4 regions of the Luteococcus japonicus genome follow, and region 2 is predicted to be linked to each of the others. Evidence: riboswitches for the same ligand, from Rfam matches in the RefSeq annotation. Region 2 holds a riboswitch; each other region holds the start of a gene.
What was found. Region 2 has a riboswitch for cobalamin ahead of cobN (cobaltochelatase subunit CobN). Riboswitches for the same ligand answer to the same signal wherever they lie in the genome.

Region 1 (7,911 bases), 470 kb from region 2:
CGAAGTCGCGCAGGAAGTCGGCGGTGGCCTCCATGGCGCTGGTGCGGCCATGGCGCACGTCGTCCTCGAGCCGTGTGTTGAGCTCGCGCAGGTATTCGCTGGAGCGCATGGAGTCCAGCAGGGTCGCCTCGATCTGCGAGTGCATCCACACCACCTGCTGCTCCGCTCGGTGATGGGCCAGCCCTACATTGGCCTCCAGCCAGGCGCGGTGGTCCAGCACCGCCTGCCAGACCTCGTCGAGACTGATCCGCTGCAGTGCCGAGCAGGTCAGCACCGGGACCCGGCGGTCGCCGCCCTGCTGCACCAGCTTCATGGCGATCGACAGCTCGCGGGCGGTGACTCGCGCCTCCCCGGCATTGTCCCCGTCCGCCTTGTTGACGGCGATCACGTCGGTGATCTCCAGGATGCCGCGCTTGATGCCCTGCAGCTGGTCGCCCGAACGCGCCAGGGCGAGCATCAGGAAGGTGTCCACCATTCCGGCCACGGCCACCTCGGACTGGCCGACGCCGACGGTCTCGACGATCACGACGTCATAGCCGGCGGCCTCGACCACGAGCATGGCCTCGCGGGTGGCCCTGGCGACGCCGCCCAGGTGGTTGCCACTGGGGGAGGGGCGCACGAAGGCATCGGTGCTCTGGGTGAGTTCCCCCATCCGGGTGCGGTCGCCCAGTACGGAGCCGCCGGTGCGGGTGCTGGAGGGGTCGACGGCGAGCACCGCGACCTTGTGCCCCTGCTCGATCAGCCGCTGCCCCATGGAATTGATGAATGTGGACTTGCCGGCGCCCGGCACGCCCGAGATGCCGACGCGGACCGCGTCGGTGGGGACGCTGGTCAGTTCGGTGAGCAGCTGACGGGCCATGGGGCGGTGGGCGGGCAGCCGGGACTCGACGAGCGTGATCGCCTGGGCGACCGCGGCTCGCTGTCCCTTGCGGACGCCTTCCACGAGGACCGGAACGTCGAACTTGCGGGGCATCGTGCGACCTTTCTCAGGAGCATTCTTGGTAAGGGGAGCGGATATGGCGCCGGGCGGCCCGAGCTTGCTCGGACCGCCCGGCGGGGATGCAGCGTGGGTGGATCAGGCGTCCATCGCAGCGCGCATCTTGTCGATCAGGCTGACAGCACACTCCGGGATGTTGGTGCCCGGGGGGTAGATGTCAACGGCACCGGCCTGGCGCAGCTCCTCGAAGTCCTGCTCGGGGATCACGCCGCCGACGACGATCAGGATGTCCTGACGGCCGAGCTTGTCGAGCTCGGCGCGCAGCGCGGGCACCAGCGTCAGGTGCCCGGCTGCCAGCGAGGAGACACCGACCACGTGCACATCGGCCTCGACGGCCTGGGCAGCAGCCTCCTCGGGGGTCTGGAAGAGCGGGCCCACGTCGACGTCGAAACCGAGGTCGGCGAAGGCCGTGGCAATCACCTTCTGGCCACGGTCGTGACCGTCCTGGCCCATCTTTGCGATCATGATGCGCGGACGACGGCCCTCGGCCTCTTCGAAGGCCTCGACGGCCTTGCGGGCCTCGGCCAGCGACTCGGATCCCTGAGCTTCCTTGGAGTACACACCACTGATGGTACGGATCTGTGCCGTGTAGCGCCCGAAAACCTTCTCCAGCGCGTCGGACAGTTCTCCGAGGCTGGCCTGCGCACGCATGGCGTCGATGGACACCTTCAGCAGGTTGCGCTCCGGATCGGTCGGGTCGGGGTTGGCGGCGGCCCAGGTGACCTTCTCGAGCGCTGCCTGGCAGGCAGCCTCGTCACGCTCGGCGCGCAGCTTCTCCAACTTCGCGATCTGCTCGGCGCGCACCTTGGCGTTGTCAACCTTGAGGACCTCGAGGGGCTCGGGGTTGTCCAGCAGGTACTTGTTCACGCCGATCACCGGCTGGCGGCCGGAGTCGATGCGAGCCTGGGTACGTGCCGCGGCCTCCTCGATGCGCATCTTCGGGATGCCCTGCTCGATGGCCTTGGCCATGCCACCGGCCTCCTCGACCTCCTGGATGAGGTCCCATGCCTTCTCCGCGAGGTCCTGGGTCAGCTTCTCGACGTAGGTCGAGCCAGCCCAGGGATCGATGACCCGGCAGTTGCCCGACTCCTGCTGGATGAACAGCTGGGTGTTGCGCGCGATGCGGGCGCTGAAGTCCGTCGGCAGGGCGATGGCCTCGTCGAGCGCATTGGTGTGCAGGGACTGGGTCTGGCCCTGGGTGGCGCCCATGGCCTCGATGCAGGTACGCACCACGTTGTTGTAGACGTCCTGGGCGGTCAGCGACCAGCCAGAGGTCTGCGAGTGGGTGCGCAGGCTCATCGACTTCGGGTTCTTGGGACCGAACTGGTTCACGAGGCGTGCCCACAGCATGCGCGCGGCGCGCATCTTGGCAACCTCCATGAAGAAGTTGGTGCCAATGGCCCAGAAGAAGCTCAGGCGCGGTGCGAACTGGTCGACGTCCAGGCCCACGGACTCGCCGGCGCGGATGTACTCCACGCCGTCGGCCAGGGTGTAGGCCATCTCGATGTCGGCCGTCGCTCCGGCCTCCTGCATGTGGTAGCCGGAGATGGAGATCGAGTTGAACTTCGGCATGTTCGCGCTGGTGAACGCGAAGATGTCGGCAATGATCTGCATCGACGGCAGCGGCGGGTAGATGTAGGTGTTACGAACCATGAACTCCTTGAGGATGTCGTTCTGGATCGTTCCGGCCAGCTGCTCCGGCTTCACACCCTGTTCCTCGGCCGCCACCACGTAGAGAGCGAGCACGGGCAGCACGGCCCCGTTCATGGTCATCGAGACGCTCATCCGGTCCAGCGGGATGCCGTCGAAGAGCTGACGCATGTCCAGGATCGAGTCCACGGCCACGCCGGCCATGCCGACGTCACCGGACACCCGCGGGTGGTCCGAGTCGTAGCCACGGTGGGTCGCCAGGTCGAAGGCGATCGACAGGCCCTTCTGGCCGGCCGCGAGGTTGCGACGATAGAAGGCATTGGACTCGGCAGCCGTCGAGAATCCCGCGTACTGGCGGATGGTCCACGGCTGGTTCGTGTACATGGTGGCGTAGGGGCCACGCAGGAAGGGCGGAATGCCCGGCATGGTCTCCAGGAAGTCCATGCCCTCGTACACGTCCTTGCCGTAGATGTGCTCCACGGGGATCTGCTCGGGAGTCACCCACTGCTCGACGGCGGGTGCCTGGGAGAGCAGCTGCTCGAACTGCGCCTGGGCATCGGCCGGAACGGCCTGCTCACCCAGGGGGACGGAATCAAAACGGATCTCGGTCACTTGGACACTCCCAACGTGTCGAGGGTCTGGTCGAGCAGCGCGACGATGTCCATGCCCATGGCAACGGTTCCATCGATGACGCCTTCGGCCTCGGATGCGCTCTCGCCCAGTTCCTTCAGGTTTCCGGCCAGCAGCACGGTCTTGGCGCCGGCCTCCTTCAGGGCCTTGGCGACGGGCAGTGCCTGGTCTGCGTAGACCTTGGCGCTTGAGCACAGGCAGGCGACGGGGGTACCGGCAGCCTTGAAGGCCGCGACGATCTCCTCGACGCTTCCGCCCTCCACCTCGGGGGTCGCGAGACCGGCGACGTGGAAGGCATTGGACGCGAAGCTCTCGCGGCCACCGAAGTCACGACGTGCGCCCAGGCAGGCCAGGAAGACCTTGGCCTCACCCGATGCCTTGACGGCATCGCGCAGGCCCTCGAAGACCTCGGAGTCACGGTGCCACTGAAGGCCCTTGTACTCGGGGGCTGCGGGGCGCGGCTTGGCGGTGGTCACGTCGGCTTCGCCGGCATTCGGGAACTCGGAGACGCCGGTGATCGGCTTCTTGCGGGTTGCCAGACGCTTGGCGCGCTCTGCGATGACGGGCTCCAGCTCGCGCACCGGCAGACCGTCGACGACGGCCTTGGCCATGCCACCGGCGGCGTCGATCTTGCCCAGCACGGCCCATGCGGCCTCGGCCAGCTTGCTGGTCAGGCTCTCGACATACCAGGAGCCACCGGCCGGGTCGTTGACGCGCACGATGTTCGACTCCTCGGCCAGGACCACCTGCGTGTTGCGGGCGATCCGTCGGCTGAAGTCGCCCGGGAGGCCCCAGACGGTGTCGAAGGGCAGCGTGGTGATTGCCTCGGCGCCACCGATACCGGCGGCGAAGGTGCTGATCGTTCCGCGCAGCATGTTGACGTAGGCGTCATCACGCGTGATCTCGCGCCACGAGGTGACCGCATGCTGGCGGGCACCGCGCTTGGTGGCGCTGACGCCGAAGGTCTCGCCGACCTTGTTCCAGGCGGTGCGTAGGGCGCGCAGCTTGGCGATGGTGGCGAACTGGTCGACGGTGGCGGTGACACGGAAGTCAATGGCATCGAAGGCTTGGTCGGCGGTGAGCCCCTGGGCCATCAGCGCACGCACGTACTCGACGCCCGTGGCCAGGGCGAAGCCCAGCTCATGCACGTCGCCCGCACCGGCGTTGTGCCAGATGGTGGCGTCGACCACGATCGCGCGGGAGTTGCGCATCCCGTCGAGGCGCTTGACCCACTGACCGAGCTTGCCCAGTTCGGGGGCGGTGCCGTTCAGGGCGGCGCAGCCGATCGGGTCAAGGCCGAGCACGACGCTCTTGTGGTTGGCCGGCTTGGGATCGGCCTCGACGACCTTCAGCAGCGCCTCTGCGGCTGCCTCCTGGTCGGTGCGGCTGGAGACCTCGACGGTGATCAGTTCCAGGAGGGCATCGGCCAGGACCTCGCCCAGCTGCTCGCCCTGCACGGCATCGGGATCGATGCGGAACCAGAGGCTGGTGGCACCACGCTCGAGGTCGGTCAGCACGGCCTGCTTGGTGAACGCTGCGTCGGGATCCTCGTGCAGTGCACGCACGTCCCAGGCGTCCGCTTCACCGTTGTGCACCGTGGTGCCACGGGTGAAGGGTGCGACGCCCGGCACGCCGAGTTCGGCGGGGGCATCCTCCAGCGTGTAGATCGGCGCAATCTCGATGCCGTCCACGGTGGTGGTGACCAGGCGGGAGACCGCCTGCTCCCCTGTGAGTTGCTTGTCTTCTGGGCGCCCGCGGTTGAGGACCTTGGCGGCAGCTGCACGCCACTGGTCCATCCCCGGCTTCGCGAAGTCGCTGGCGAGCTTCAGCTCAACAGCACCCTCGCGGGCGACCGGCTCGGTCGTTGTCATGGGACTCCTGCTCCGATGAGGTTGTCGTCGACGTTCGTCGTCGACCTGACGTAGTTGCTCCTCGACGCCATCCTGGTGTGGGCCGCATCCGGGAACACCCTGCAGGTCTGTTCCCGTCGCTCGACGCCACGCGCGAGTGCACCTGGCTGGTGCAACGCTGCTGGCAGGTCTTCGGACTCATGGGCACTTCGCCTCTCGGCGCCTTCCTCGACCACCGCTTCCCAGGCCCAGGCCCAGTGCTTCTCGTCCGGTGGGGCAGTAATGCTCCACGTGTGGCGTGCGATCCCTCGCATGCCGGACGGGTGATGTCGTTCCCATATACCGCTGCGGGACAGTTCCGGATTCACACCGGATTCCCTCTTGCGACGGCCCACTTCCGCGGGTCGAACCAGCGCTCACCAGCCTACCGGGCGCCTTCTCCGGGCGGGCAAGAGGGGTGCAACTTCCTGAGCTGTGGTCATACCGACGGGAGTGTGACAAATCTCCTAGTCACAGCCATGGAGTCCTGTCTCGAGGCGACCGGCTCGCGGTCCGCCCAACGGGATGGTCCGCTGGCGCGGGCCGACCGCGCCAGCTCGATTGGACGTACGGCCGCGCACTGTGTAATGTCCTCTCTCGCGCCTCGTTGGAGGAACCGGTGGTTCCCCCGCATGGCGCCGATCCAGAACCTCGGATCGGATTTGCAACAGAAGGTTCGATGAACTAATGTTGAACAAGTTGCCGCAAGGCAGCAAACAGTGAGGGAAGCCTCGAACAATGAGGTGTAGCTCACGGCTCGCAGGAAGTCGGATTTGAAAGTCCGAATGAAAGCGAGTAAGGTTGATCGAGTTGCCCCAAGCGGATGGTTGTTAGGCCTGAAGCGCGGATCGTGCCCGAATCTTGAGAACTCAACAGCGTGTCTAAAGTCAATGCCAAGTTTTACCCGTGGCCATTGCTTTCGGATCTCTTCTTTGTGGGGGGTTTGTGGTGGTGGTTATGGTTTCTTTGAGTATGATTATTGATTGGAATGCCAGTTTTGGTGTTTCTTTGTCAGTGGTTGGATTCATTGTTGATTGACGACGTTGCCATCCTTGTGGTGGTTGTCGATATTTTTCAACGGAGAGTTTGATCCTGGCTCAGGACGAACGCTGGCGGCGTGCTTAACACATGCAAGTCGAACGGTAAGGCCCTTCGGGGTACACGAGTGGCGAACGGGTGAGTAACACGTGAGTAACCTGCCCCAGTCTCTGGGATAACCGCCGGAAACGGCGGCTAATACTGGATATTCAGCGTCTGCCGCATGGTGGGTGTTGGAAAGCTCCGGCGGATTGGGATGGGCTCGCGGCCTATCAGCTTGTTGGTGAGGTAGTGGCTCACCAAGGCTTCGACGGGTAGCCGGCCTGAGAGGGCGACCGGCCACATTGGGACTGAGATACGGCCCAAACTCCTACGGGAGGCAGCAGTGGGGAATATTGCACAATGGGCGGAAGCCTGATGCAGCAACGCCGCGTGCGGGATGACGGCCTTCGGGTTGTAAACCGCTTTCAACGCAGACGAAGCGAAAGTGACGGTATGCGTAGAAGAAGCACCGGCCAACTACGTGCCAGCAGCCGCGGTGATACGTAGGGTGCGAGCGTTGTCCGGAATTATTGGGCGTAAAGAGCTTGTAGGCGGTTTGTTGCGTCAGAAGTGAAATCTCAGTGCTTAACACTGAGCGTGCTTCTGATACGGGCAGACTAGAGGAAGTTAGGGGAGAACGGAATTCCTGGTGGAGCGGTGGAATGCGCAGATATCAGGAGGAACACCGGTGGCGAAGGCGGTTCTCTGGGACTTTCCTGACGCTGAGAAGCGAAAGCGTGGGGAGCAAACAGGCTTAGATACCCTGGTAGTCCACGCCGTAAACGGTGGGTACTAGGTGTGGGTCACATTCCACGTGATCCGTGCCGCAGCTAACGCATTAAGTACCCCGCCTGGGGAGTACGGCCGCAAGGCTAAAACTCAAAGGAATTGACGGGGCCCCGCACAAGCGGCGGAGCATGCGGATTAATTCGATGCAACGCGAAGAACCTTACCTGGGTTTGACATATGCCGGAAACATTCAGAGATGGATGCCCCTTTTTGGTCGGTATACAGGTGGTGCATGGCTGTCGTCAGCTCGTGTCGTGAGATGTTGGGTTAAGTCCCGCAACGAGCGCAACCCTCGTCCAATGTTGCCAGCACGTAATGGTGGGGACTCATTGGAGACCGCCGGGGTCAACTCGGAGGAAGGTGGGGATGACGTCAAGTCATCATGCCCCTTATGTCCAGGGCTTCACGCATGCTACAATGGCCGGTACAAAGGGCTGCGAACCTGCAAGGGTGAGCGAATCCCAAAAAGCCGGTCTCAGTTCGGATTGGGGTCTGCAACTCGACCCCATGAAGTCGGAGTCGCTAGTAATCGCAGATCAGCAACGCTGCGGTGAATACGTTCCCGGGGCTTGTACACACCGCCCGTCAAGTCATGAAAGTCGGTAACACCCGAAGCCAGTGGCCCAACCGTGAGGAGGGAGCTGTCGAAGGTGGGACTGGTGATTAGGACTAAGTCGTAACAAGGTAGCCGTACCGGAAGGTGCGGCTGGATCACCTCCTTTCTAAGGAGCTTTGAACAGCTGCTTTTGTGGTTGTCATTCACCTGGTTCCGTGGCGTTCGTTCACGGCCAGTGTGGCTCTGGATTGTGGAACATTGACTGAGGCATCATCGGATGCTGGTTTTCGTGAGTACAGCCCCTGTTGTGGGGGAGTGGA
Region 2 (7,911 bases):
GTGGAGCACCGCGGGCTACTGGGGGACGGCCCCCGCCCCGTCGCCGCGGACCTGCGGCGGGCCTCCGCCCTGGCACGCCGCGTGCAGGAGGCCGCGGCGCTGGCCGCGTCGGCCCTTGCGCTGGCCGCCGTCATGAGAACCGACCACGAGTCCGACGAGAGGAACGCCCGATGACGGGAATCCTGGTGACCGGCACCTCCTCCGATGCCGGCAAGTCCCTGGTGGTGACGGGCCTGTGCCGGGCCCTGCGCCGCCGCGGCATCGACGTGGCGCCCTTCAAGGCGCAGAACATGAGCAACAACTCCATGGTGGTGGCCGACGGTGAGATCGGCCGCGCCCAGTACCTGCAGGCCGTCGCCGCCCGGGTGGAGCCCACCACCGCCATGAACCCGGTGCTGATCAAGCCGGGGACCGACCGTCGGGCCCACGTCGTGCTGCGCGGCCAGCCCGACGGGACGCTGGAGGCCGGCCAGTACGCCACCGGGCGGGGGCATCTGGCGGCCGCCGCCTTCGAGTCCTTACGGGAGCTGGAGGCCGCCCACGAGCTCGTGGTCTGTGAGGGCGCCGGCTCCCCGGCCGAGGTCAACCTGCGTTCCGGCGACTACGTGAACATGGGACTGGCCCGCCAGTTCGGGATGCCGGTGGTCCTGGTGGGAGACATCGACCGTGGTGGGGTCCTGGCCAGCATCTACGGCACCTGGGCGCTGCTCGACGATGCGGACCGTGGCCTGCTGAAGGGCTATGTGATCAACAAGTTCCGCGGCGACCCCGAGGTGCTGGCCCCCGGCCTGACCCGGATCAGCGAACTGACCGGGCTGGCCAACTTCGGTGTCCTCAACTGGCTGGAGGGTGTCTGGCTGGATGGCGAGGATGCCCTGGCGATCGGCGCCTGGCACCGCGCCGGAACCACACCCCACCACGCCGAACGTGCGTTGGAGGTGGCCGTGGTGCGGCTGCCGCGGGTCAGCAATGCCACCGATGTCGATGCCCTGGCCGCCGAGCCGGGCGTGCACGTGACGGTGACCGCGGACCCGGCCGTCTGCGCCCGCGCGGACCTGCTGGTGCTGCCCGGCACGCGCGCCACCATCGACGACCTGGCCTGGTTGCGGGCCCGGGGGATCGACCGGGTGGTGGCCCAGCGGCATGCCGCCGGGCGCGCGACCCTGGGGATCTGCGGCGGCTACCAGATGCTCGGGAAGCTGATAGTCGACGAGGTGGAACAGGCCTCGACAGGCTCGGCCACCGGGAAGCCCGCCGCCGGCCGCAGCCCCACGACGCACGAGCCTGTCGAGGGGTTGGACCTGCTGCCGCTGCGCGTCGACTTCCACCCGGGCAAGGTGCTGGCCCGCCCCACCGGTAGCTGGCAGGGCCACCAGACCATCGGCTACGAGATCCACCACGGCCGCCCGACCACCCTCGCCGAACCCGACGAGCGCTTCCTGGACGGGATGCGGGTGGGCCCCACCTGGGGCACCCACTGGCACGGGGCGCTGGAGCACGACGAGTTCCGCCGCGCCTGGCTCACCCGCGTCGCCGACCAGGCGGGGCATCCGTGGCGTCCCACCGCAGACGCACCGGGATTCGGTGCCTTGCGGGAACGAATGATCGAGACATTGGCCGATGCCATCGAGGAGCAGCTGGACGTCGACGCCCTGCTGGCCCTCACCCACCCCACCCCAGAGGAGAACTGACATGCAGGGCACCCCACCGGTCAAGGACGAGAAGCTCACCACCCGCCAGCTGCGCCACCAACCGCGGCTGATCGTCAACACCGGCGACGGCAAGGGCAAGTCGACGGCCGCCTTCGGGATGGCGCTGCGCGGCTGGAACCAGGGCTGGAGCATCGGCGTGTACCAGTTCGTGAAGTCGCCGAACTGGCGCACCGGGGAGAAGGCCGCCTTCGCCGCGCTGAACGAGGTGCACGAGCAGACCGGTCAGGGCGGTCCGGTGGAGTGGCATGCGATGGGTGCCGGATGGACCTGGCTGCGCTCCACCAAGGAGGTGGACCACGTCGCGATGAGCAAGGAGGGCTGGGCGCGGATCAGCGAACAGCTCGCGAACGAGACGCATGATCTGTACGTGCTCGACGAGTTCAGCTATGTGCTGGCCAATGGCTGGCTCGACGTCGACGAGGTGCTCGAGACCCTGCGCAACCGGCCCGGCACCCAGCATGTCGTGATGACCGGTCGACGGATGCCGCAGCAGGTGCTCGACGCCGCCGACCTGGTCACCGAGATGACCAAGATCAAGCACCCCTTCGACACCGGCGCCAAGGGGCAGGCGGGCATCGAGTGGTGAGTCCCCGTTCCCGCTAGGCTGGTCGCAGCCCACGGCCCAGGAACCCGGTGAGATCCCGGGGCGGTTCCGCCACTGTGAAGCCCTACGAGGGCAAGCCAGACACTGGACGTCGGGTGAGTCCATGCCCACGTTCCGGAGCGAGAACTCCGGGGGAGGAGACGCGCCGATGCGCATCGCCCTGCTGTCCACGTCCGACACCGACCTGCTCTCGGCCCGCGCCAGCGGCTCCGACTACCTGTTGGGCAATCCGTCCCGCCCGATGCACCAGGAAATGGCCGACGAGGTCGCCGGGTGCGACCTGGTGGTGACCCGCATCCTGGGCGGCCCACAGGACCTGTGCGAGGGCTTCCGCCGCATCGCCGACACAAGGCCGATGGTGGTGCTGGGCGGCGAGCAGGAACCCAGCGCCCAGCTGATGGAGCTGTCCAGCGTGCCGATCGGTGTCGCCGCCCAGGCCCACCGCTACCTGGCCGAGGGTGGCCCCGCCAACCTGCGCCAGCTGCACGCCTTCCTGTCCGACACGGTGCTGCTCACCGGTGAGGGTTTCGAGCCACCGCACCCGGTCCCGGCCTGGGGTTGGGCGGCGAGGGAGCAGGAGCCCGGGGCGCAGGAGCTGCCCACGGTGGGCGTCCTCTACTACCGCGCCCACGAGGTCAGTGGCAATGCCGCCTTTGCGCACGACCTGGCCGACGCGATCGATGCGACGGGGCTCGCGGTGGGGCTGCCCATCTTCGCGGGCTCGCTGCGGCAGGCCCCCGACGAGCTCTACCAGGCGTTGGCGAGCCTGGATGCCCTGGTGGTCACGGTGCTCGCCGCTGGTGGTTCCTCCCCGGCCAGCGCCCAGGCGGGCGGCGATGACGAGGCGTGGGACGTCGCCCGGATGGCGGAACTCGACATCCCGATCATCCAGGGCCTGTGCCTGACCAGCAGCCGCACCGAGTGGCAGGACAATGACGAAGGCGTCACACCGCTGGACTCGGCCACCCAGATCGCGATCCCGGAATTCGACGGCCGCATCATCGCCGGCCCCTTCAGCTTCAAGGAGTTCGACGACGAGGGTCTGCCCCGTTATGTCGCGGACCCGGAGCGCTGCACCCGGTTGGCGCGGCTGGCCGTCAATCATGCCCGGCTGCGCCACACGCCCAACCGGGACAAGAAGCTGGCGCTGGTGCTGAGCGCCTACCCCACCAAGCACGCCCGGATCGGCAATGCGGTGGGCCTGGACACGCCCGTCTCGGCGATCCGCCTGCTGCGTCGGCTCCGCGAACAGGGCTATGACCTGGGTGGCGACAATGAGGTGACCCGGATCGTCGACGGCTCCGACGGCAGCCCCGAGGCCGAGACCCGCGCGGGTGATGCGCTGATCCACGCCCTGATCGCCGCCGGTGGTCAGGACGAGGAGTGGCTCACCAGCGCGCAGCTCACCGACGCGCACGTGCGGATCACGGCCGAGCAGTACCGCGAGTGGACCGCCGACCTGCCCGTCGAACTGCGCGACCGGATGCGGGAGGCCTGGGGCGAGGGACCGGGCAGCCTGTTCGTCAATGACGACGGGGAACTGGTGCTGGCCACCCTGCAGGCCGGCAATGTGGTGATCCTGATCCAGCCGCCGCGCGGCTTCGGCGAGAACCCCGTCGCGATCTACCACGACCCGGACATGGCCCCCAGCCACCACTACATCGGCGCCTATCGGTGGCTCGAGCACGGCTTCGGCGCGCACGCCGTGGTGCACCTGGGCAAGCACGGCTCGATGGAGTGGCTGCCGGGCAAGAATGCGGCGCTGAGCGCAGCCTGCGGACCCGACGCCGCGATCGGCTCGCTGCCGCTGGTCTACCCCTTCCTCGTCAACGATCCGGGCGAGGGGGCGCAGGCCAAGCGTCGGGCACATGCGGTGATCGTCGACCACCTGGTGCCGCCGATGGCGCGCGCCGAGAGCTATGGCGACATCGCCCGGCTGGAGCAGCTGCTCGACGAACACGCCAACATCGCGTCGATGGACCCGGCGAAGCTGCCGGCGGTGCGCGGTGAGATCTGGGCGCTGATGCGCGCCGCGGAGATGCACCGTGACCTGGGCCTGGAGGAAAGGCCGCAGGACGAGGAGTTCGACGACTTCCTGCTGCACGTCGACGGCTGGCTGTGTGAGATCAAGGACGCGCAGATCCGCGACGGCCTGCACACCCTGGGCGCTGCGCCCGCCGGTGAGGCGCGGGTCAACCTGGTGCTGGCGATCCTGCGCGCGCAGCAGGTCTGGGGCGGCGCGAGTGATGCCGTGCCGGGGCTCCGTCGCGCCCTCGGGCTCGGGGACGACGCCGACTCGGCGCGCACCGACGAGGTGGAGGCAGAGGCCCGCGCACTGGTGCAGGCGATGGAGGAGGCCGGTTGGGATCCCGAACGTGCCGATGACGTGGTCTCCCGGGTGCTCGGGGCCTCGACAGGCTCGGCCGACGGACATGAAATCCCACCACGATCCCCGAGCTTGTCGAGGGGCGAGGTGGCCCAGGTGCTGCGCTTCGCCGCAGAACAGGTGGTGCCGCGGCTGGATCGCACCACCGACGAGCTGACTGCCGTGCTGCACGCGCTGGAGGGTGGTTTCATCCCGTCGGGGCCGTCGGGATCCCCACTGCGCGGGCTGGTGAACGTGCTGCCGACCGGGCGCAACTTCTACACCGTCGACCCGCGCGCGGTGCCGTCGCGGCTTGCCTGGCAGACGGGTCAGGCGATGGCCGACTCCTTGCTGCAGCGCCACCTGGCCGAGACGGGCGCCTACCCCACGTCGGTGGGGCTGAGTGTGTGGGGCACCTCCGCGATGCGGACCAGCGGCGACGACATCGCCGAGGTGCTGGCCCTGATGGGCGTGCGCCCCGAATGGGACGAGGCCTCGCGTCGGGTCAGCCGGCTGGAGGTGGTGCCGCTGGCCGAACTGGGCCGTCCCCGCATCGACGTGACGGTGCGCATCTCGGGCTTCTTCCGCGACGCCTTCCCCCACGTCATCGCCATGCTGGACGACGCGGTGGCGATGGTGGCGGAACTGGACGAGCCCGACGACCAGAACTACGTGCGCGCCCACGCCCTGGCAGACCAGGCCGAACACGGCGACCAGCGGCGCGCCCGCACCCGCATCTTCGGCTCGAAGCCCGGCAGCTACGGGGCGGGAATCCTGCAGGTGGTGGAGAGCGGCAACTGGCGCAGTGACGACGACCTGGCGCAGGTCTACACGGCCTGGGGCGGCTTCGCCTACGGGCGCGGACTGGACGGCGTTCCCGCCAGCGACGACATGCGCACCAACTACCGGCGCATCCAGGTGGCCGCCAAGAATGTCGACTCCGCCGAGCACGACATCATCGACTCCGACGACTACTACCAGTACCACGGCGGCATGATCGCCACCGTGCGGGCACTGACCGGCGCGGAGCCCAAGGCCTATGTGGGTGACTCCACCAGCCCGGACCGGGTCCGCACCCGCAGCCTGAGCGAGGAGACCGCCCGCGTCTTCCGCGCCCGCGTCGTCAATCCCCGGTGGATCGCGGCGATGCAGCGCCACGGTTACAAGGGGGCCTTCGAGCTGGCCGCCACCGTCGACTACCTCTTCGGTTTCGACGCCACCGCCGGCGTCGTCGAGGACTGGATGTACGACCGGGTGGCGCGCGAGTACGTGCTGGACGAGACCACGCAGGAGTTCATGCGCACCAGCAATCCGTGGGCGCTACGCGGGATCGTGGAACGCCTGCACGAGGCCGCCGAGCGTGGCCTGTGGGAGCAGCCCGACGCCGACCTGATGCAGCAGTTGCAGCAGGTCTACCTGGAGGTCGAGGGAGACCTGGAGGACGACGAGTGAGTGCTTGGGGCCGGGTGTGACAGCGGCAGCTGCGACCGCACGGTGCGGGTCAGGCCGTCTGCGGTGACCTCGTCGACGGGCACGTGCTCGGCGCCCATGCGCGTGGCCAGCTGGCGCGCCAGCCCGAGGCGCAGCGGGCCCTGCTCCCCGTCGATCACCACCGTCGAGATCCCCAGGCCGGCGACGAAGTCCGCTGCCTGGCGTGACCGGTCGACGGCCCCCGCCCCGGCTGTGGCGCGGCCGTCCGTGACCAGCACCAGCAGCGGGCGCAGCTGGGGGTCGCGCAGCTGCTCGCGTCGCAGCACCCGGGCGGTCTCCAGCAGTCCTTCGGCAAGCGGGGTGCGGCCACCCGCGGGGATCTCGTCGAGCCGGGCCGCGGCAATGTCGATGCTGCGGGTCGGTGGCAGGGCCAGCTCCGCGCCCTGCCCGCGGAAGGTCACCAGGCCCACCTTGTCGCGCCGACGGTAGGCATCCAGCAGCAGGCTGAGGATCGCGGTCTTCACCTGCACCATGCGTTTGCGTGCCGCCATCGAACCGGAGGCATCGACGCAGAAGAGCACCAGGTTGGCCTCCCGCCCCTCACGCACTGCCAGGCGCAGGTCTTCGGCGCGGATGTCGAGCCCCTCGACCGGCTCGGGGGTCGGAGGCTGCAGGGCGCGGCGGCGGGGCTGCTCCCCCGCCGCGGCGCGCAGCGTCTCCACCAGGTGCAGGGAACCGGGCCCCGACTCGGGGCGGCGAGCCCCCACCCGGCGGCCGCTCGACGTGATGGCCCGGGAACGTCGCCCCGCGGCCCCTTCACCAAGGCCTCGGACGGTGAAGGTGCGTGGCCGGGGCGACGGGGTACCGGCCTGCACGACGGTCTCCGGGACCGCGCCGGTGGGCGGAGGGGCCGGGAGGTCCTGCTCGGGCGGGTTCACGTCGGAACTGTTCTCCGGGGTGTCCCGGGGCTGGTCGACGGCGGGTGGCTCCTGGTCGGGGCCACCCTCAGGTGCTTTTCCCTGACCATCTCCCTGCGGCAGGTCGCCCTGCGGGTCGGTGGCCTCGCCCTGTTCGGGGTCCTCGGGGCCGGGTTCGTCGGGTTTGTGCGGCTCGTCGGGTGGCAGTTCGTCGTCGCCCAGGATCTGGTCGAGCAGCTCCTCGTCCATGCCGGGCGCATCGAAGGGGTTGCGACGGCGGCGGTGCGGCAGGGCGAGCAGCGCTGCCTGGCGGATGTCCTCGCGCGTGACGCTGGCCCGGCCGCACCAGGCGGCGTGGGCGATGGCGGTGCGGGCGGTGACGATGTCGGCGCGCAGGCCGTCCACTTCGAAGGCGGCGCAGACCTCGGCGATCTTGAGCAGTGCGGCGTCGCCCAGCCGGACGGCGCCGAGGCGCTGCTGGGCATCGGCGATCCGCGCGCTCAGGGCCGCTTCGTCGGCGGCATGGGCGGCGATGAAGGCTGTGGGATCGCTGTCGAAGGCCATCCGGCGGCGCACCACGGCGGCGCGGGCGGCGTGCTCATTCGGGGCGGAGACCTCGACGGTGAGGCCGAAGCGGTCGAGCAGCTGCGGGCGCAGCTCGCCCTCCTCCGGGTTCATGGTGCCGATCAGGACGAAGCGCGCCTGGTGGCTCACCGAGATGCCGTCGCGCTCGACGGTGGAACGGCCCATGGCGGCGGCATCCAGCAGCAGGTCGACCAGGTGGTCGTGCAGCAGGTTCACCTCGTCGACGTAGAGGATGCCGCGGTGGGCCCGGGCCAGAAGGCCGGGCTCATAGCTCACCTCGCCTGCTGACAAGGCACT
Region 3 (7,911 bases), 450 kb from region 2:
GGCCAGCGCGACACCGACGAAACCGATGCCCATGTTGACGGGGGTGGGATCGGTGCTCAGGACTTGGCGGCCAGCACGGCCGAGCCGCAGCCACCGAGGACGAGCCACAGGGTGCCGAGGAATTCGGCGACGAGACGGGACTTCATGGAAACGTGCATTACTACTACTCCTTGATGGTCCACCAAGCGGTGGGCCGGACGGAACTGGTTGCCCGCGGAGCATCATTGACCCGAAATTCTTGATGGCAAGAAATCGAGCAGTCAACAATCGACCAGTCCTTCTCTGGTGAGCAGCAGAGAACAAGCGGCGCGTGGCCAAACACCGGGTGAATCCTCGCTCGAGGCCGCAGCCGTGGGTGCCCGTCAGCCCAGATCGTCGAGGTCCTCGGCGTCGACAATCCGGTAGGCGTAACCCTGTTCTGCCAGGAAGCGCTGGCGGTGCTGGGCGAAGTCCGCGTCGGGTGTGTCTCGCGCGACGACGGCATAGAAGCGGGCCGTCACGCCGTCCTTCGGGCGCAGCAGGCGGCCCAGGCGCTGTGCCTCCTCCTGCCGGGAACCGAAGGCGCCGGAGACCTGGATCGCCACCTGTGCGGTCGGCAGGTCGATGGAGAAGTTGGCCACCTTGCTCACGACGATCAGGTCGACCTCCCCGGACCGGAATCGGTCGCAGATCTCGCCGCGCCGCTTGTTCGTCGTGGAACCCGTGATCAGCTCCGCGTCCAGTTCCCGGGCAATCTCCTCCAGCTGGTCCACGTACTGCCCGATCACCAGCGTCGGCTGGCCCCGGTGTCGCGAGACGAGGTCCAGCACGGTCCGGGTCTTGCTCTCGCTGGTGGCGGCCAGCCGGTAGCGCACGTCGGGTTCCGCGGTGGCGACGGCCATGCGCTCGGAATCGTCCAGCGTGACCCGCACCTCCACGCAGTCGGCGGGCGCGATCCAGCCCTGCGCCTCGATGTCCTTCCATGGTGCGTCGTAACGCTTGGGCCCGATCAGGCTGAAGACGTCTCCCTCCCTCCCGTCCTCGCGGACGAGGGTGGCGGTCAGCCCGAGCCTGCGTCGGGCCTGCAGGTGGGCCGTCATCCGAAAGACCGGCGCGGGCAACAGGTGCACCTCGTCGTAGATCACCAGGCCCCAGTCGCGGGCGTCGAAGAGCTCGAGGTGGGGATGCACCCCGCCACGCTTGGTCGTGATCACCTGATAGGTGGCGATCGTCACCGGCCGGATCTCCTTGCGGCTGCCGGAGTACTCGCCGATTTCGTCGGGGGTCAGCGTGGTGCGGCGCAGCAGCTCGTCGCGCCACTGCCGCGCACTGACGGTGTTGGTCACCAAGATCAGGGTGGTGGCCTGCGCGAGGGCCATCGCATCGGCTCCGACGATGGTCTTGCCCGCACCGCAGGGGAGCACGACCACCCCGGAGCCGCCGTTCCAGAAGCTCTCGGCCGCCTGCCGCTGGTAGGGGCGCAGTTCCCACCCGTCCTCGACGAGGTCGATGGCGTGCTTCTCTCCGTCGACGTAGCCGGCCAGGTCCTCGGCCGGCCAGCCCAGCTTGAGCAGCACCTGCTTCAGGTTCCCGCGCTCCGACGGGTGCACGATGACGCTCTCGTCGTCGATCCGGGCCCCGACCAGGCCCTTGACCTTAGCCGAGCGCAGCACCTCCACCAGCACAGCATTGTCCGTGCTGATCATCACCAGGCCGTGGGTGGGGTGCTTCTCCAGTCGCAGCCGCCCGTAGCGGCCCATCGTCTCCGTGATGTCCACCAGAAGGGAGCTCGCGACGGGGTAGCGGGAGAAACGCATCAGGACGTCGACGACCTGCTCCGCGTCGTGTCCGGCGGCGCGCGCATTCCACAGGCCAAGGGGCGTGAGCCGATAGGTGTGCACATGCTCCGGGGCGCGCTCCAGCTCCGCGAAGGGGGCGATCTCGACGCGGCACGCATCCGCGTCGGGGTGGTCCACCTCCAGCAGCAGGGTGCGGTCGGACTGGACGATCAGGGGGCCGGGGTTGTTCATCGCCTGCCAGTATCCCCCACTTCCCAAACCGGGGAAGACCCTGCCGGCCGGTACTCCCATGATGTTGGAAAACCCCTTGTGGGGGCGGGGAATCTGGTGAGAATCCAGGACTGACGCGCAGCGGTGAGGATGACGCAAAGGCACTGTGCCACTGGCGAGAGCGGGGAAGGCGCCCGAGCGGAGGAGTCCGAGTCCGAAAACCTGCCAACGCGAGGTACGGCAAGGACCCGAAGGAGCTGTTGGGCAAGGATGGATGGTTCACGACGGTGGTGGCCCCCGCCACCCAGCACGGCGCAGTTGATCACCGAGGTTTCGGAGTAGGTCACGGCACAGGCCGGGCCCGCTGCTTTGTGTGCAGTGGGCCCGGTGCCCTATCCTTGGCTTGTTGCCTGGCGAGGGAACCGGAGTATTCCGGGGCCGTGATCGACGTGGTGCTGAGCGAGAGCTCGTCTCCTCCCTCGTGGGCGTTTACGTGATCTGGACGTCCCAGAGACGAAGGTTGAGGAAGACCGCAATGGCCACCAATGAGCTGAAGATTTTCGCCGAGAAGCGCACCGAGTTCGGCAAGGGCGCTGCCCGTCGCATCCGTCGCGCTGACAAGGTGCCCGCCGTGCTGTACGGCCACGGCATGGAGCCCGAGCATCTGACGCTGCCCGGCCACGACATCCTGCTGGCCCTGCGCACCGCCAACGTGCTGCTGAGCCTGGACATCGCTGGCGAGAAGGAGCAGCTGTGCCTGCCCAAGCAGGTCCAGCGCGACCCGATCAAGGGCTTCATCGAGCACGTCGACCTGCTGCTGGTCAAGCGCGGCGAGAAGATCACCGTCGAGGTGCCCATCGTCCTGACCGGCGAGGCCGCCTCCGAGACCACCGTCAACCAGGACCTCACCGCACTGGCCCTCGAGGTTTCCGCCATGAACATCCCCACCGAGATCGAGGTCTCCATCGAGGGCCTGGAGGCCGGTGCGCAGATCAGCGTGGCCGACATCACCCTGCCCGAGGGCGCCACCTTCCACGGTGAGGCCGCCGAGACCCTGATCGTCGGCATCAATGCCGCCGAAGAGCTCGACGAGGGCGCCACCGAGGGCGACGAGACCGCGGGTGCCGAGGTTGCCGCCGCTGAGGGCGAGTCCGAGGGCGAGTGACCAGCTGGCTCGTGGTGGGGCTGGGAAATCCCGGCCCCACCTACTCCAACACCCGGCACAATGTCGGGTTCATGGTCGTCGACGAACTGGCCCGCCGTGCGCGGGCCAGTTGGTCGGCTCCTCGGCTGATGCGCGCCGAGGTCGTCGAGACACGGATCAGCTCCGCCGGGGTGGGCGCTCCGGGGCTGGATGCCCACAAGGTCGTGCTGGTCAAGCCGCGCACCTTCATGAACGAGTCCGGACAGGCCGTCGGCAAGCTCGCGGGATTCCACAAGGTGGCTCCCTCGAATGTCATCGCCATCCACGACGAACTTGATCTTGACTTCGGCCAGCTCCGGCTCAAGATCGGTGGTGGCGACAACGGTCACAACGGGCTGAAGAGCCTGCGCAAGCACCTGTCCACCGGGGACTTCCACCGGGTGCGTTTCGGCATCGGGCGTCCCCCGGGACGGCAGGCGGCCGCCGACTATGTGCTGGCCCCCATCCCCTCCAGCCTCAAGCTTGATCTTGAGATCGAGGTCGGCCGGGCCGCTGATGCCGTGGAGAAGCTGGTCCTGGACGGCCTCGAGGCCGCTCAGAACCGTTACAACTCCTGAGCCCGGACCGTCGGTCAGGCGGCGACGAGGCGGGCAATGACCCGCGGCGGGGGAGTGCGCAGACTGCCCAGCGTGGGCAGCACGGTGCAGGCCGTCGTCGCGACCCAGATCACCACGCCCACCCAGACCATGGTCTGCGCAGGGGCCGCTCCCAGGCTCTCGTCGAGTGCCAGTTCCGCGACCGCTGCCGGGCCATCATCAGCAGGGCGGACAGACCACCCGCCACCGAGATCGCCAGAGGGGCACCGAGCAGGAGCAGCAGGCCGGGCAGGTCATTGCCGGCGAGCTCCCGCCCTCCTCCATGGCCTCCAGCGTCGCCTGGAAGGACTGGCCCAGACACATCATCGAGAACAGCAGAGACATCGTGACCATCACGGGGGCCACCGTGCGTTCGAGACGGTCCATCTTGCCCAGCACCGTGTTGCGCGCCAGGTGCCATGTTCCGCTGCGGCCGGGCACCAGCTTGGTCCAGCCGCGCGTCAGTAGCCCCGTCGTGACCGGAGAGTCCTTGGCCATGAAGGTTGCCAACAGGGGATCAGGAAGAAGGTGGCCTGCATGACGCTCTGCAGGGCGAACTTCTCAGCGTCCATCGTGCGCACCGTGGGGGGTGGCCCAGAAGATCAGTCCCACCAGGGCAGCGATGACCAGGCACCAGATGACGCGTCCCACCATTCCCTTGCGCCTGCCCCTCTCTGCGGTGGACTGGCGCCGGCCAGACGCATGAACGCGACGCGGTCGCACCGGCGGGCCACCACCGGGTCGTGGGTGACCATCAGCACGCAATGGCCCGGGTCGCGGGCGACGCGCTGCTGTTCACCACCGGACAGGGTGATGGGCAGCTTGCTGGCTAGATCAGCGATGCCCATGGACTCCATCCGGTCCATGATCAGCTCTCGGTCCGGGCGCTTTCGGTCCAGCCGCCACGGCAGGGCGATGGTCTCGTAGGCGGACAGGGTGGCACCAGGTTGTACTGCTGGAAGACGAAGCCACTGACAAGCGGCGGTGCGATGTTGGGCGTGACGGCCATGGTCTTCTCCTCGTGCAGGGGTTGACCACGGCGCTACGCAGGCGGCTGGCGGGTCACATCCCGCCTGCGTCACCCATTGCGTCGGCCCTACCCGTGACCGCAGTCATGGGTGGGGCCGGAGGGGGAGCTGAGCGGGCAGGCTCACATCCAGTTCGCGGGGCCGGAGGAGCCGGCCCGGTACTCGTCCATCGGGACCTTGTTGTCCTGCCAGGCCTGCAGCACGGGGCTGATGATCCGCCAGCACTGCTCGGCAATGTCGCCTCGCACGCTGAGCAGCGGGTCACCGTCAAGGATGCCCTCCAGAATTTCGCCATAGGGCCGCACCGCGCTGCTGCCGAGTTCGGTGAACAGCACCGAGTCCTCAAGATCAAGGACGTCACCCTCGGCATTGGTGGTGATGCCCACGGCAATGTTCTCCGGCTTCATGCCGATGCTGATCACATTCGGGGCGGGCGTGTTCTTGAAGCCCTCCGGCAGGTGACCGACGGGCTTGAGGATCACGGTGATGCCATTGCGGGCATCACCCAGCGCCTTGCCGGAACGCAGGGTGATCGGGACATCGGCCCAACGGGAGGTCTTGACCCGCACCTTCAGTTCGGCGAGCGTCTCGGTCTTGTTCTCGGGGGTGACGCCCTCCTCATCGACGTAGTTGGGCACGTCACGCTGCCCGATCCGGCCAGCCGTGTAGCGGGCGCGCCGGGAATCGGCCACCGGATCGCCGCTCCACAGCTCGGTGGCGCGCAGCACATGCGCCATCAGGTCACGCAATTCCAGCTCGTCGACGCGGGCGGGCTCCTCCATCGCGAACATCGCCAGCACCAGCAGCAGGTGGCTCTGGATCATGTCCTTCATGGCGCCGGCCTTGTCGTAGTAGCCGGCCCGGCCCTCCAGGGCGAGGGTCTCGTCGGTCACGATCACCACGTGGTCGATGTTCTGCGCATTCCAGATGGGTTCGAACAGGCGGTTCGCGAAGCGCAGGCCCAGCAGGTTCAGGACGGTCGACTTGCCCAGGAAGTGGTCGACGCGGAAGATCTGCCGCTCCGGGACGATCCGGGTCAGCAGCTGGTTGAGCTCGTGGGCGGTCTCGGCGTCGGCGCCGAAGGGCTTCTCCAGGCCAAGGCGCAGCGTGGGCGGCACCTCCATCGTCGCCAGTGCCTCGCAGGCTCTCATGGTGATGGCTGGCGGCAGCGCGAAGTAGAGCACCGGATCACTGGGGCAGGAGTCCAGCAGGGCCCTCAGCTCGTCCGGATTGGTGACGTCGATCTTGATGTAGCGGGTGGTGGCCAGGATCTGGTCGATCCTGCCCTGGGGGCAGCCGCTCTCGGACAGCGCGGACTGCACCACCTCCTTCCACTTCTCGTCGCCCATCTCATCGAAGGCGGCGCCGACCAGGGTCAGGTCTGGCCGGGAATGCTGCTTCAGCAGGGTCCCGAGGCCGGGAAGCAGGAGGCGGTGGGTCAGGTCGCCCGAGGCGCCGAGAATGACAAGGCTTGCTGGATTGCTCACCCTCGAAACTGTAGGTCAGCCCGTCGGGCCCTGTCAGCGCACGCCCGATTCTCGCGCTGAGGGCCGAATCGGGCAGCGGCTTGGGTGGGCGGCTAGATTTGTCCGGTGACTCTGACCGGCCTGACCGACCTGCTTGCCTCCGATCCCGTCGTGGCACGGGCCATCGAACAGTCGACGGCCACGACCACTCTGGACCTGACCGCGCCTACTGCTGCGCGGGCTGCGCTGACCGCCACCCTCTCGCGTGGGCTCGGCCGGCCCGTCCTGCTGGTCACCTCCACCTACCGCGAGGCGGAGCAGCTGGTCGCGGAGCTGGGCAGCTGGACGGGCGCCGACGAGGTGGCCTACTACCCGGCCTGGGAGACCCTGCCGCACGAACGGCTCAGCCCCCGTTCCGACACCGTCGGCCGGCGTCTGGCGGTGCTGCGTCGGCTGGCCGGCAATGATCCGGCCGGTGTGCCGCGGATCGTGGTCGCTCCCGTGCGCTCTGTGCTCCAGCCGCAGGTCAAGGGCCTGGCCGAGCTCACCCCGGTGCGGATCGCAGTGGGGGAGGAGGTTGACATTGCGGAGCTGTCCGCCGCCTTGGTGGGCGCCGCATACCACCGAGTTGATCTTGTGGAGCGCCGCGGCGAGTTCGCGGTGCGTGGTGGCATCGTGGACATCTTCCCGCCGACCGAGGAACACCCGGTGCGGGTGGACTTCTTCGGTGACCAGGTGGAGGAGATCCGCCACTTCACCGTCGCGGACCAGCGCTCCATGCCCAGCACCCGCGATGAGGTGATCGCCTCCCCTTGCCGGGAACTGCTGCTCGACGAGACCGTGCGTTCCCGGGCGCGTGCCCTGGTTCCGGACCACCCGGAGCTGGTGGAGATGCTGGACAAGATTGCCGAGGGACATGCCGTCGAGGGCATGGAGGCGCTGACCCCGGCCCTGGTGGACGGACTGGAGCTGCTGTTGGACGTCCTGCCGACGGACACGGTGGTGCTGGTGAGTGATCCGGAGCTGGTGCGCACCCGCGCGCATGACCTGGTGCAGACCAGCCAGGAATTCCTGCACGCCTCCTGGGCGGCCGCGGCGGCGGGCGGCAAGGCGCCGATTGATCTTGGTGCGACGGCCTACTGGAGTCTGGCGGACGTGCGTGCCCATGCCTTGGAACGTGGCCAGTCCTGGTGGAGCCTGTCGAGCTTCAGCGCCGCCCCTGTCGACCAGGGGCCGGTCTTCGCCGACGACGGCCAGCGGGTTGATCTTGCCGGGCTGACGGTGACGGGTGTGGACAGTCGCAACCTGTCCTGGAAGGCCGCCGAGAATTGGAAGGGCGACACGGAGGGGGCAGTTGCCGAGATCGGGCAGGCCGTGGCATCGGGTGAGGCCGTCGTGCTCAGCGTCGAGGGCAAGGGGCTGGCCAGCCGGATGGCGGAGGTCCTGACGGACCACGAGATCGGCTCACACGTCGCCGATGCCCTCGTCGAGGCGCCCGAGAAGGGCACCGTGACGATCATCCCCACCAGCCAGCGGCACGGATTCCGGGTGCCCGGACTGGGCCTGAGCCTGTTCACGACGGGGGATCTGGCCGGCAACAAGCCCGCCGACAAGTCCGAACGCCGGATGCCGAGCCGTCGCAAGAACCAG
Region 4 (7,911 bases), 1.3 Mb from region 2:
GCAGTCCGGTGGCCACGGCCAGTACGCCGTCTGCGACATCGAGATCGCCCCCGGGGAACGCGGCTCCGGTTTCGTCTTCGTGGACAAGGTCGTCGGCGGTGCCGTGCCGCGCCAGTTCATCCCCAGCGTCGAGAAGGGCATCAAGTCCCAGCTGGAGCGCGGCACCATCTACGGCTACCCGATGGTGGACGTCCAGGTCACCCTCTACGACGGCAAGGCCCACTCGGTGGACTCCTCCGACATGGCATTCCAGTCCGCCGGTGCGCTGGCGCTCAAGGAGGCGGCGACGCCGCAGACCGTCGCGCTGCTGGAGCCCATCGACGAGGTCACCGTCACCGTCGGCGAGGAATACCTGGGCGCCGTGATGACAGACCTGTCCAACCGTCGCGGCCAGGTGCTGGGCACCGACGCCGACGCCGAGCACCACTCCATCCTCAAGGCACTGGTGCCGGCGACCGAGCTGGGGCGCTATGCCGTGGACCTGCGCGGGCTCGCGCACGGCAGTGGCACCTTCACCCGCACCTTCCACGGCTATGAGCTGGTGCCGCCGCAGATCGCCCAGACCTTCGAGCGGGAGGCCTGACGGTCACCGGAGCACCACGGTCCCGAGCCTGCCAAGGGGCCGCTGACAAAGGCTCCTCCGCTTGGCGCGACGTCGCCCCCTTCCTGGGACGATGTCGCGCCGCGTGGTGCACGAGGCGTCGGCCAAGGCTCCTGGCGCCTGGTTTGCGGGGTGCCAGGAGCAAGCCGCGCCGCAGGGTGCAAGAGCTGGCGGGAGGTGGGGTGCAAGAGCTGGTGTGAGAGGGTGGGGCCGGGGTGTCGAACCGGAGCGCTCCACCACCGGGCCGAGCCGGCATCAACCCGGACCAGGGCTTCTCGCGCGAGGGTTGGATAGGGTGCCTGCCATGGATGAGGGGTCGAGGACGTGGCGTTGGCTCGCGCTGGCCGGAGTGCTGGTGAGCCTGGTGAAGGTGCTGGGCCCGGACACCTATGTGGACGAGCGCAAGTGCGGCCCGGCGATCTCGGTTGTCGTGCGTGGCCCCGTGATCACCGACGGCTCCACCCCGCCCGCCGGATGGGTGGACCAGTGCCACCGCGACGCCCGCGCCACGGCCCTGCCCTGGCTGGGCGTGCTCATGGCCGGTGGCCTGTTGCTGGGCGCCGGCCTGAAGCTCCGCCCCGCCGCCTCCTGAGCCACCCCTCGCCCGTCGGTTCGACGTGCAGAGTCGATGGTGCACGTCGGAGCGACGAGACCGTGTCCACCACACCTCGCCTAGACTTGCCCGGTGCAGAACCAGTCTCCCAAGCGCCGTGTCCACCGTGAGGTGGTCAGTTTCGTGCGCCGTAGCGCCCGGATGAACGAGTCCCAGACCAAGGCCTGGGAGAACCACCATGAACGGTGGGTGCTGCGGGTGGCACAGGGCGAGACCGAGACCTCCATCGCCCCGCAGGACCCCGTCGACTGGGCCGCAGTCTTCGGGCGCGAGGCGCCGCTGATCGTGGAGATCGGCTCCGGCGCGGGCGAGTCGCTGGTGGCAATGGCCAAGCAGCATCCCGAGGCCAACATCATCGCCTTCGAGGTCTTCCAGCCCGCGGTGGCCAGCACCCTGTCACGGATGGCCCGAGAGGGCGTGGACAACATCCGGATCGTGATGGGCAACGGCGAACAGGGGCTCACCCACCTCTTCGCGCCGGCCTCGATCAGTGAGTTGTGGCTCTTCTTCGCCGATCCCTGGCACAAGGTGCGCCACCACAAGCGTCGTCTGGTCAGCGCCGACTTCGCGCAGCTGGTGCGTTCCCGGCTGGTCGATGGCGGCCTGTGGCGGCTGGCGACGGACTGGGACGACTACGCCGAGTGGATGCGCGAGGTCCTGGACCATGCCCCCGGCCTGGTCAACGCGCACTTGGACCCAGCCGACCCCGAGAACACCGGATGGGCCCCTCGGCTGGAGATGCGTCCGGTCACCAAGTACGAGCGCAAGGGGCTGGCCGCGGGCCGAACCATCCACGACCTCACCTACCGCACGGTGCGCGACGATGACTGAGACCACTCCCATGCCGGCCGAGCCCCTTCCCACGTCGGCCGAGGCCGTCGAGGCCACCCGCTGGCGTCTGGACATCGCCTATGACGGCACCGCCTTCTCCGGCTGGGCCACCCAGCCCGACCTGCGCACCGTCCAAGGCGAGCTGGAGCGCTGGACCGCCCAGGTGCTGCGCCTCCCCGAACCGGTCCAGCTGACCGTCGCCGGCCGCACCGACGCCGGCGTGCACGCCCGCGGACAGGTGGCGCACGTGGACCTGCCCGTCGCTGTCGACACGTCACGTCTGCAGCGACGCCTGGAACGGGTACTCGACGAGGACCTGCAGGTCCTGCGGGTCTCGCGAGCTCCCGAAGGTTTCGATGCCCGCTTCTCCGCCCTCTGGCGTCGCTATGTCTACCGGGTCTGGGACGAGCAGAGCACTCGCGATCCCCTGCTGCGCGGCCACATCACCCGGATCCGTGGCGTCCTGGACGTGGCGGCCACCAATCACGCCGCACGGATGCTGCTGGGCCTGCACGATTTCGCGCCCTTCTGCAAGCCACGCGACGGCGCCACCACCATCCGTACCCTGACCGGCCTGCATGCCGAGCGCACCGCCGACGGCATCGTGGAGTTCACCGTCACGGCCGATGCCTTCTGTCACTCCATGGTCCGCTCGCTGATGGGGGCGATGACCACGGTCGGGACCGGCCGCAAGGACCAGGCCTGGCTGGCGGAGGTGATGGGATCCCCCAAACGCCACAACGGTGTGCTGGTCATGCCAGCCAAGGGCCTGTGCCTGGAGGAGGTCCGCTACCCCGCCGACGACCGGCTCGCCGAGCGTGCCAACCTCTCCCGTGCGGTCCGCACCCTGCCCGAGACATCCGAGGAAGCCCGATGAGCCACTACTTCACCACGCCCGACGGACCTGAGAAGCGGCGCGAGATCCGGGCCACCATCTGGGGTCACGAGCACACCTTCATCACCGCCAACGGTGTCTTCTCGGGCAGCCGGCTGGACCCGGCGACGAAGATCATGCTCGACGAGGTGCAGCCGCCGGCCGACGGTGGCCGACTGCTGGACCTGGGCTGCGGCTACGGCCCCATCACGGTCGCCCTGTCAGTGGCCTGCCCTACCAGCACCATCGACGCCGTCGACGTCAACGAGCGCGCCCTGGCCCTGACCGCGGACAATGCCCGGTGCATCGGCGCCGCAGACCGGGTCCGTGCCATCACCCCGGAGCAGGCGGAGCCCACCGTGCGCTACGACGAGATCTGGTCCAACCCGCCCATCCGGATCGGCAAGCCCGCGCTGCACGAACTGCTGCTCACCTGGCTTCCTCGTCTGGCCGACGGCGGCCGTGCCGTGATGGTGGTCGGCAAGAACCTGGGAGCCGACTCCCTGGCCCGCTGGCTGACGGAGCAGGGCTACCGATGCGAACGACTGACCTCCAGCAAGGGTTTCCGGGTGCTGGAGGTTCGCCCCGGCGCGCCGGTGCAGTAGTCTGCCGCTGTCGTACCCAGGGAAAGCCGGTGCAAGTCCGGCACTGACCCGCAACCGTCACAGTCGGAGCTCCTGGTGCGGCGGACTCATCACCACCCGTCGTGGTCCGCGGGACGAGTCGTGGGCATCGAACCCGCGGCCGTGCGCGGCCCGCTCGAAAGGACTTCCGTGCCCACCACCTCCGCCAAGCTGCTTGCCTCCGCTGCCGCTGCCCTGGCCTTCTCGCTGGCCCCCGGCGCAGCCCTCGCCGCCGATGCCGCCCCCGCCCGGGTGATGCCCGCCGACGCCGTCTCCGACTGCTCCAGCCAGGGCAAGGTCTGGCTGGTCGTGCAGGACTCCAAGGGCAAGGCGCTGGTGGACAAGTGCGTCGAGACCGCCGCCACCGGCTCCGAGCTGCTGACCAAGGCCGACGTGAAGACCACGCTGGACCCGAAGACCAAGATGATCTGCACCATGGAGGGCGAGCCGGCTGCCTGCCCGACCAAGTTCGACGGCAACTACTGGCACTACTACACCGCCGCCAAGCCCGGCACCTGGGCCTTCAGCCAGAAGGGCGCCGACCAGGCCAAGCCCGTCGCCGGTGGCGCCGAGGGCTGGTGCTACGGCAAGGAGTGCACCCCGGCCAAGCCCGGCACCACCCCGGCCGCCACTGCCACCCCCTCGGCCGCCCCTGCCGCGGACGAGAAGAAGAGCAACAAGGGCACCATCACCACCGTCCTGGTCGCGGCGATCGTCGGCGGTCTGGTGGCCGCCTTCTACGTGGCCAAGCGCAAGAAGTCCTGAGCCACACCAGCCGCCTGGGCAGTTGCCCTGGTGACGTGTCGCCCTGCCGTCCTTGCAAGCACGGCAGGGCGACAGCTCGGCAGGCACTCCAACCGTGCCGATCACCCCTTGCTGTAGGTGACCTTCTTGAGCACCTCGGGCCAGCTACGGTCCAGCACCTGGCCTCCCCAGATCACTGAACCGGCCAGCAGCGCCATCCCGTACAGCGGCGCCACGCAGAGCAACAGCCAGCCCAGCCAGGGCCGCCCGCCCGCTGATCCCGGCCGAGATGTGCATCCACAGCGGCGTCCCGTCGTAGCTGATCTCCTGGGCCACCGCCAGCGATCCCATCAACAGCATGGAGAAGATCGGTGGGAACAGGATGCCGCGCCCGCTGGCCATGGAGTTCTCCGCAGAGCCGCCAATCAGGCTCGGGGCCAGCAGCAGCGTGCCGAGCGGCCAGCCCAGCGTGAGCACCGCACAGCCGACGGTGGTGGAGCCGCCGTGCAACTGCTGCGCGGCGCCGCGCAGCCTGAGCAGGGCCACGGACAGCCAGACCAAGGCGCCCAGCGCGTAGAGACCCGCCATCACCAGGCCGATGATCGTGGTCGCCTGGCCCTGCAACGAGCGCTTGAGCAGCGTCAGTTTGAGTCGGACGAGTGTCCCAACCATGCCAGCCCCTCCCCCGCATCGATCGTGCCGCCACCCACCAGCTCGATGAAGCGGTCCTGCAGTCGTCGCCCCTGGGTCACCTCGGAGGTCGGGCTGATCGCCAACACCCGCCCGGCGGCGACCACCGCGACGGCGTCGCACAGACTCTCCACCAGCTCCATCACATGGCTGGAAAGCACGACGGTGCCGCCACCGGCAACGAAGTCATGGAGGATCTTCCGGATGGCCTGCCCCGAGACCGGATCGACTGCCTCGTAGGGTTCGTCCAGTACCAGCAGCCGCGGGTTGTGCACCAGCGCGCAGCCAGACCGATCTTCTTGGTCATGCCCGCCGAATAGTCGCACACCAGCGTGTTGGCGTCAGCTGTGAGTCCGAGAGCATGCAGCAGGGCCTCAGCTCGCGGCTCGATCTGGTCGGGAGCGACGCCGCGCATGCCAGCGGCGAAACGCAACAGTTCCAGCCCGCTGGGCCAGTCGAAGAGTCGCAGCCCGTCGGGTAGCACGCCCATCATCGCCTTGGCCGCGACGGGGTCGCTCCAGACGTCATGGCCCCAGAACTCAACCTGTCCGGCATCGGGCCGCAGCAACCCGGTGGCCATGCCCAGGCTGGTGGTCTTGCCGGCACCGTTGGGTCCCACCAACCCGAACAGGCAGCCGGACGGCACGACAAGACTGAGATTGTCCAGGGCCGCCTTCGGCCCGAACCGCTTGAGCAGATTGCGGATCACCAGGGCGGGGGCGCCGTCGTCGCCTCGTGCTTGACTCATTTGCCCACTACATCGCGCCACCGGCCCAGAACCACTGCCCACAAGGACAATTGGCCGTGGATAGCGCTGGCGGCGAACAAGGATGGCCTCGGCGGGAACAAAGTGCCTAGGATCGGTGTTGTCCCAAGGAAAGCCCCTTCAACAGGGGCTCCAGGCCTTGCCGCCTGGCGAAGACGGAAAGAGGATTTACATGGCTGTTTACACCCTGCCCGATCTTGACTACGACTACAGCGCCCTCGCGCCGCACATCGCGCCCGAGATCATGGAGCTGCACCACTCCAAGCACCACGCCACCTACGTGACCGGCGCCAACACCGCGCTGGAGAAGATGGAGGAGGCCCGCGCCAAGGGTGACTTCGCCAACATCAACAAGCTGGAGAAGGATCTGGCCTTCCACCTGGGCGGCCACGTCAACCACTCCGTCTTCTGGAAGAACATGTCCCCCGAGGGCGGCGGCCGCCCCGAGGGTGAGCTGTCCAGCGCGCTGGACGAGTTCTTCGGCTCCTTCGACGCCTTCCAGGCCCAGTTCAACGAGAATGCCAAGGCCATCCAGGGCTCCGGCTGGTCCGTGCTGGCCTGGGACACCCTCGGCAAGCGCCTCAACGTGCTGCAGCTCTTCGACCAGCAGGGCAATGTCCCGCTGGGCCAGACCCCGCTGCTGCAGCTGGACATGTGGGAGCACGCCTACTACCTGCAGTACAAGAACGTGAAGGCCGACTACGTCAGCGCCTGGTGGAATGTCATCAACTGGGCCGACGTGACCGAGCGTTTCACCAAGGCCCAGCAGGCCTGATCCGCAGTCAGCACGCCGCATGTGGCCGTCACCGTTCGCCGGTGGCGGCCACTGCTCTTGTGGCCGGTTCTGACCCAACCTCCAGAGCAGCTGAGAACCTGAGCCACAATTATGATTTTTCTCAGCTTTCAAGGCATCATGGACCTCAGGCCCACGGAGGAGAAGCGTGAAGAAGAAGACCATCGGGATCATTGCCGCCACAACCACCCTGGCAGCCGTTGCCGGAACAGTCGGGTGGCAGGTCGCGGACAAGGAAGTCCTGCTGGCCATCGACGGCACAAACCAGACCGTCCACACCTTCGGCAGCACTGTGAATGATGCCCTGGCCAAGAAGGGCATCATGGTGGGTGAACACGACACGGTCGTCCCCTCCCCCAACAGTGCCATCACAGATGGCACCGTGGTGAACATCGCCTATGGCCGTCCGCTGACCATCACGCTCGACGGCAAGAAGACCACTGTCTGGACCACCGCATCCACGGTGGACGCTGCCCTGTCCCAGCTGGGCATCACCGAGGCGGGAACCCGCCTCTCGGTGAGCCGCTCGGCCGCCGTCGGCCGCGAGGGCCTCGCCCTGACGGCCACCACACCCAAGACCATCTCCATCTCCGAGCCGGGCAAGCCTGCCGTCGCGCTGGAGACCACGGCCAACACAGTGGGGGACCTCCTCAAGGAACGTCGGATCACCCTCGGCAAGGGCGTCACCGTCACTCCCGATGCCAAGACCGCTCTCACCGATGAGCTCAAGGTCGTCGTCACCCGCACTGTCACCAAGACGCGCACCAGCACCGAAGCAATCAAGCACGAGACCACCACCGTCGATTCCGAAGAGTTGGCGGCCGGCTCCCGCAAGGTCAGCGTCAAGGGCGTCGACGGTGAGCGCACCAAGACCCTGCAGGTGACGGTCGTGAACGGCAAGGAGACCGCCACGAAGGTCGTCTCCGAGAAGATCACCAAGCAGCCGGTCACCGAAAAGGTCCTGGTGGGCACCAAGAAGGCCGAGGCACCCAAGCCGACCAGCACCGAGAGCACCAAGCCCTCGCCGAGCCAGTCCAAGCGCTCCGCGGCCCCGACGCCGAAGACTACTTCGACGCCCAAGGCCACCGAGGCGAAGTCCTCCTCCAGTGGCGCCGGGCTCAACCTGGCTCGCGCGGACATGTGGGACCGGATCGCCCAGTGTGAGTCCACCGGCAACTGGTCCATCAACACCGGCAATGGCTACTACGGCGGTCTGCAGTTCGACCGCGGGACCTGGCTGGCCAATGGTGGCGGCGCCTACGCGCCCACCGCCAACCTCGCCAGCCGCGCCGAGCAGATCACCATCGCCAACAAGGTATACGCACAGCGTGGCCTGCAGCCGTGGGGCTGCGCACACGCCGCCTGACTCCTCCTGA

Region 1: linked by a shared signal. The riboswitch ahead of mutA (methylmalonyl-CoA mutase small subunit) and the one ahead of cobN (cobaltochelatase subunit CobN) in region 2 are both predicted to bind cobalamin.
Region 3: linked by a shared signal. The riboswitch ahead of EDD41_RS13145 (50S ribosomal protein L25/general stress protein Ctc) and the one ahead of cobN (cobaltochelatase subunit CobN) in region 2 are both predicted to bind cobalamin.
Region 4: linked by a shared signal. The riboswitch ahead of EDD41_RS05095 (hypothetical protein) and the one ahead of cobN (cobaltochelatase subunit CobN) in region 2 are both predicted to bind cobalamin.

Annotation. Positions count from the first base shown of each region.
Region 1 is NZ_RKHG01000001.1:2,795,840-2,803,750, forward strand. Features, by position in the region: gene meaB (methylmalonyl Co-A mutase-associated GTPase MeaB) at 1-973, opposite strand, end outside; gene scpA (methylmalonyl-CoA mutase) at 1,076-3,259, opposite strand; gene mutA (methylmalonyl-CoA mutase small subunit) at 3,256-5,148, opposite strand; cobalamin riboswitch at 5,294-5,554, opposite strand; gene EDD41_RS17895 (hypothetical protein) at 6,073-6,204, shown strand; rRNA gene EDD41_RS13270 (16S ribosomal RNA) at 6,241-7,757, shown strand.
Region 2 is NZ_RKHG01000001.1:2,323,497-2,331,407, reverse strand. Features, by position in the region: gene EDD41_RS11090 (cobalamin biosynthesis protein) at 1-174, shown strand, start outside; gene EDD41_RS11085 (cobyric acid synthase) at 171-1,691, shown strand; gene cobO (cob(I)yrinic acid a,c-diamide adenosyltransferase) at 1,693-2,298, shown strand; cobalamin riboswitch at 2,287-2,423, shown strand; gene cobN (cobaltochelatase subunit CobN) at 2,420-6,133, shown strand; gene EDD41_RS11070 (VWA domain-containing protein) at 6,094-7,911, opposite strand, start outside.
Region 3 is NZ_RKHG01000001.1:2,773,012-2,780,922, forward strand. Features, by position in the region: gene aqpZ (aquaporin Z) at 1-33, opposite strand, end outside; gene EDD41_RS13140 (DNA repair helicase XPB) at 363-2,009, opposite strand; cobalamin riboswitch at 2,058-2,232, shown strand; gene EDD41_RS13145 (50S ribosomal protein L25/general stress protein Ctc) at 2,524-3,153, shown strand; gene pth (aminoacyl-tRNA hydrolase) at 3,150-3,749, shown strand; gene EDD41_RS13155 (hypothetical protein) at 3,948-4,265, opposite strand; gene EDD41_RS16625 (P-loop NTPase family protein) at 4,370-4,624, opposite strand; gene EDD41_RS13160 (glucose-6-phosphate dehydrogenase) at 4,918-6,282, opposite strand; gene mfd (transcription-repair coupling factor) at 6,388-7,911, shown strand, end outside.
Region 4 is NZ_RKHG01000001.1:1,039,029-1,046,939, forward strand. Features, by position in the region: gene EDD41_RS05070 (elongation factor G-like protein EF-G2) at 1-583, shown strand, start outside; gene EDD41_RS05075 (hypothetical protein) at 906-1,193, shown strand; gene trmB (tRNA (guanosine(46)-N7)-methyltransferase TrmB) at 1,287-2,045, shown strand; gene truA (tRNA pseudouridine(38-40) synthase TruA) at 2,056-2,922, shown strand; gene EDD41_RS05090 (class I SAM-dependent methyltransferase) at 2,919-3,524, shown strand; adenosylcobalamin-variant (AdoCbl-variant) riboswitch at 3,528-3,606, shown strand; gene EDD41_RS05095 (hypothetical protein) at 3,693-4,307, shown strand; gene EDD41_RS05100 (hypothetical protein) at 4,452-4,958, opposite strand; partial or broken gene EDD41_RS05105 (ABC transporter ATP-binding protein) at 4,928-5,724, opposite strand; gene EDD41_RS05110 (superoxide dismutase) at 5,915-6,517, shown strand; gene EDD41_RS17765 (resuscitation-promoting factor) at 6,684-7,901, shown strand.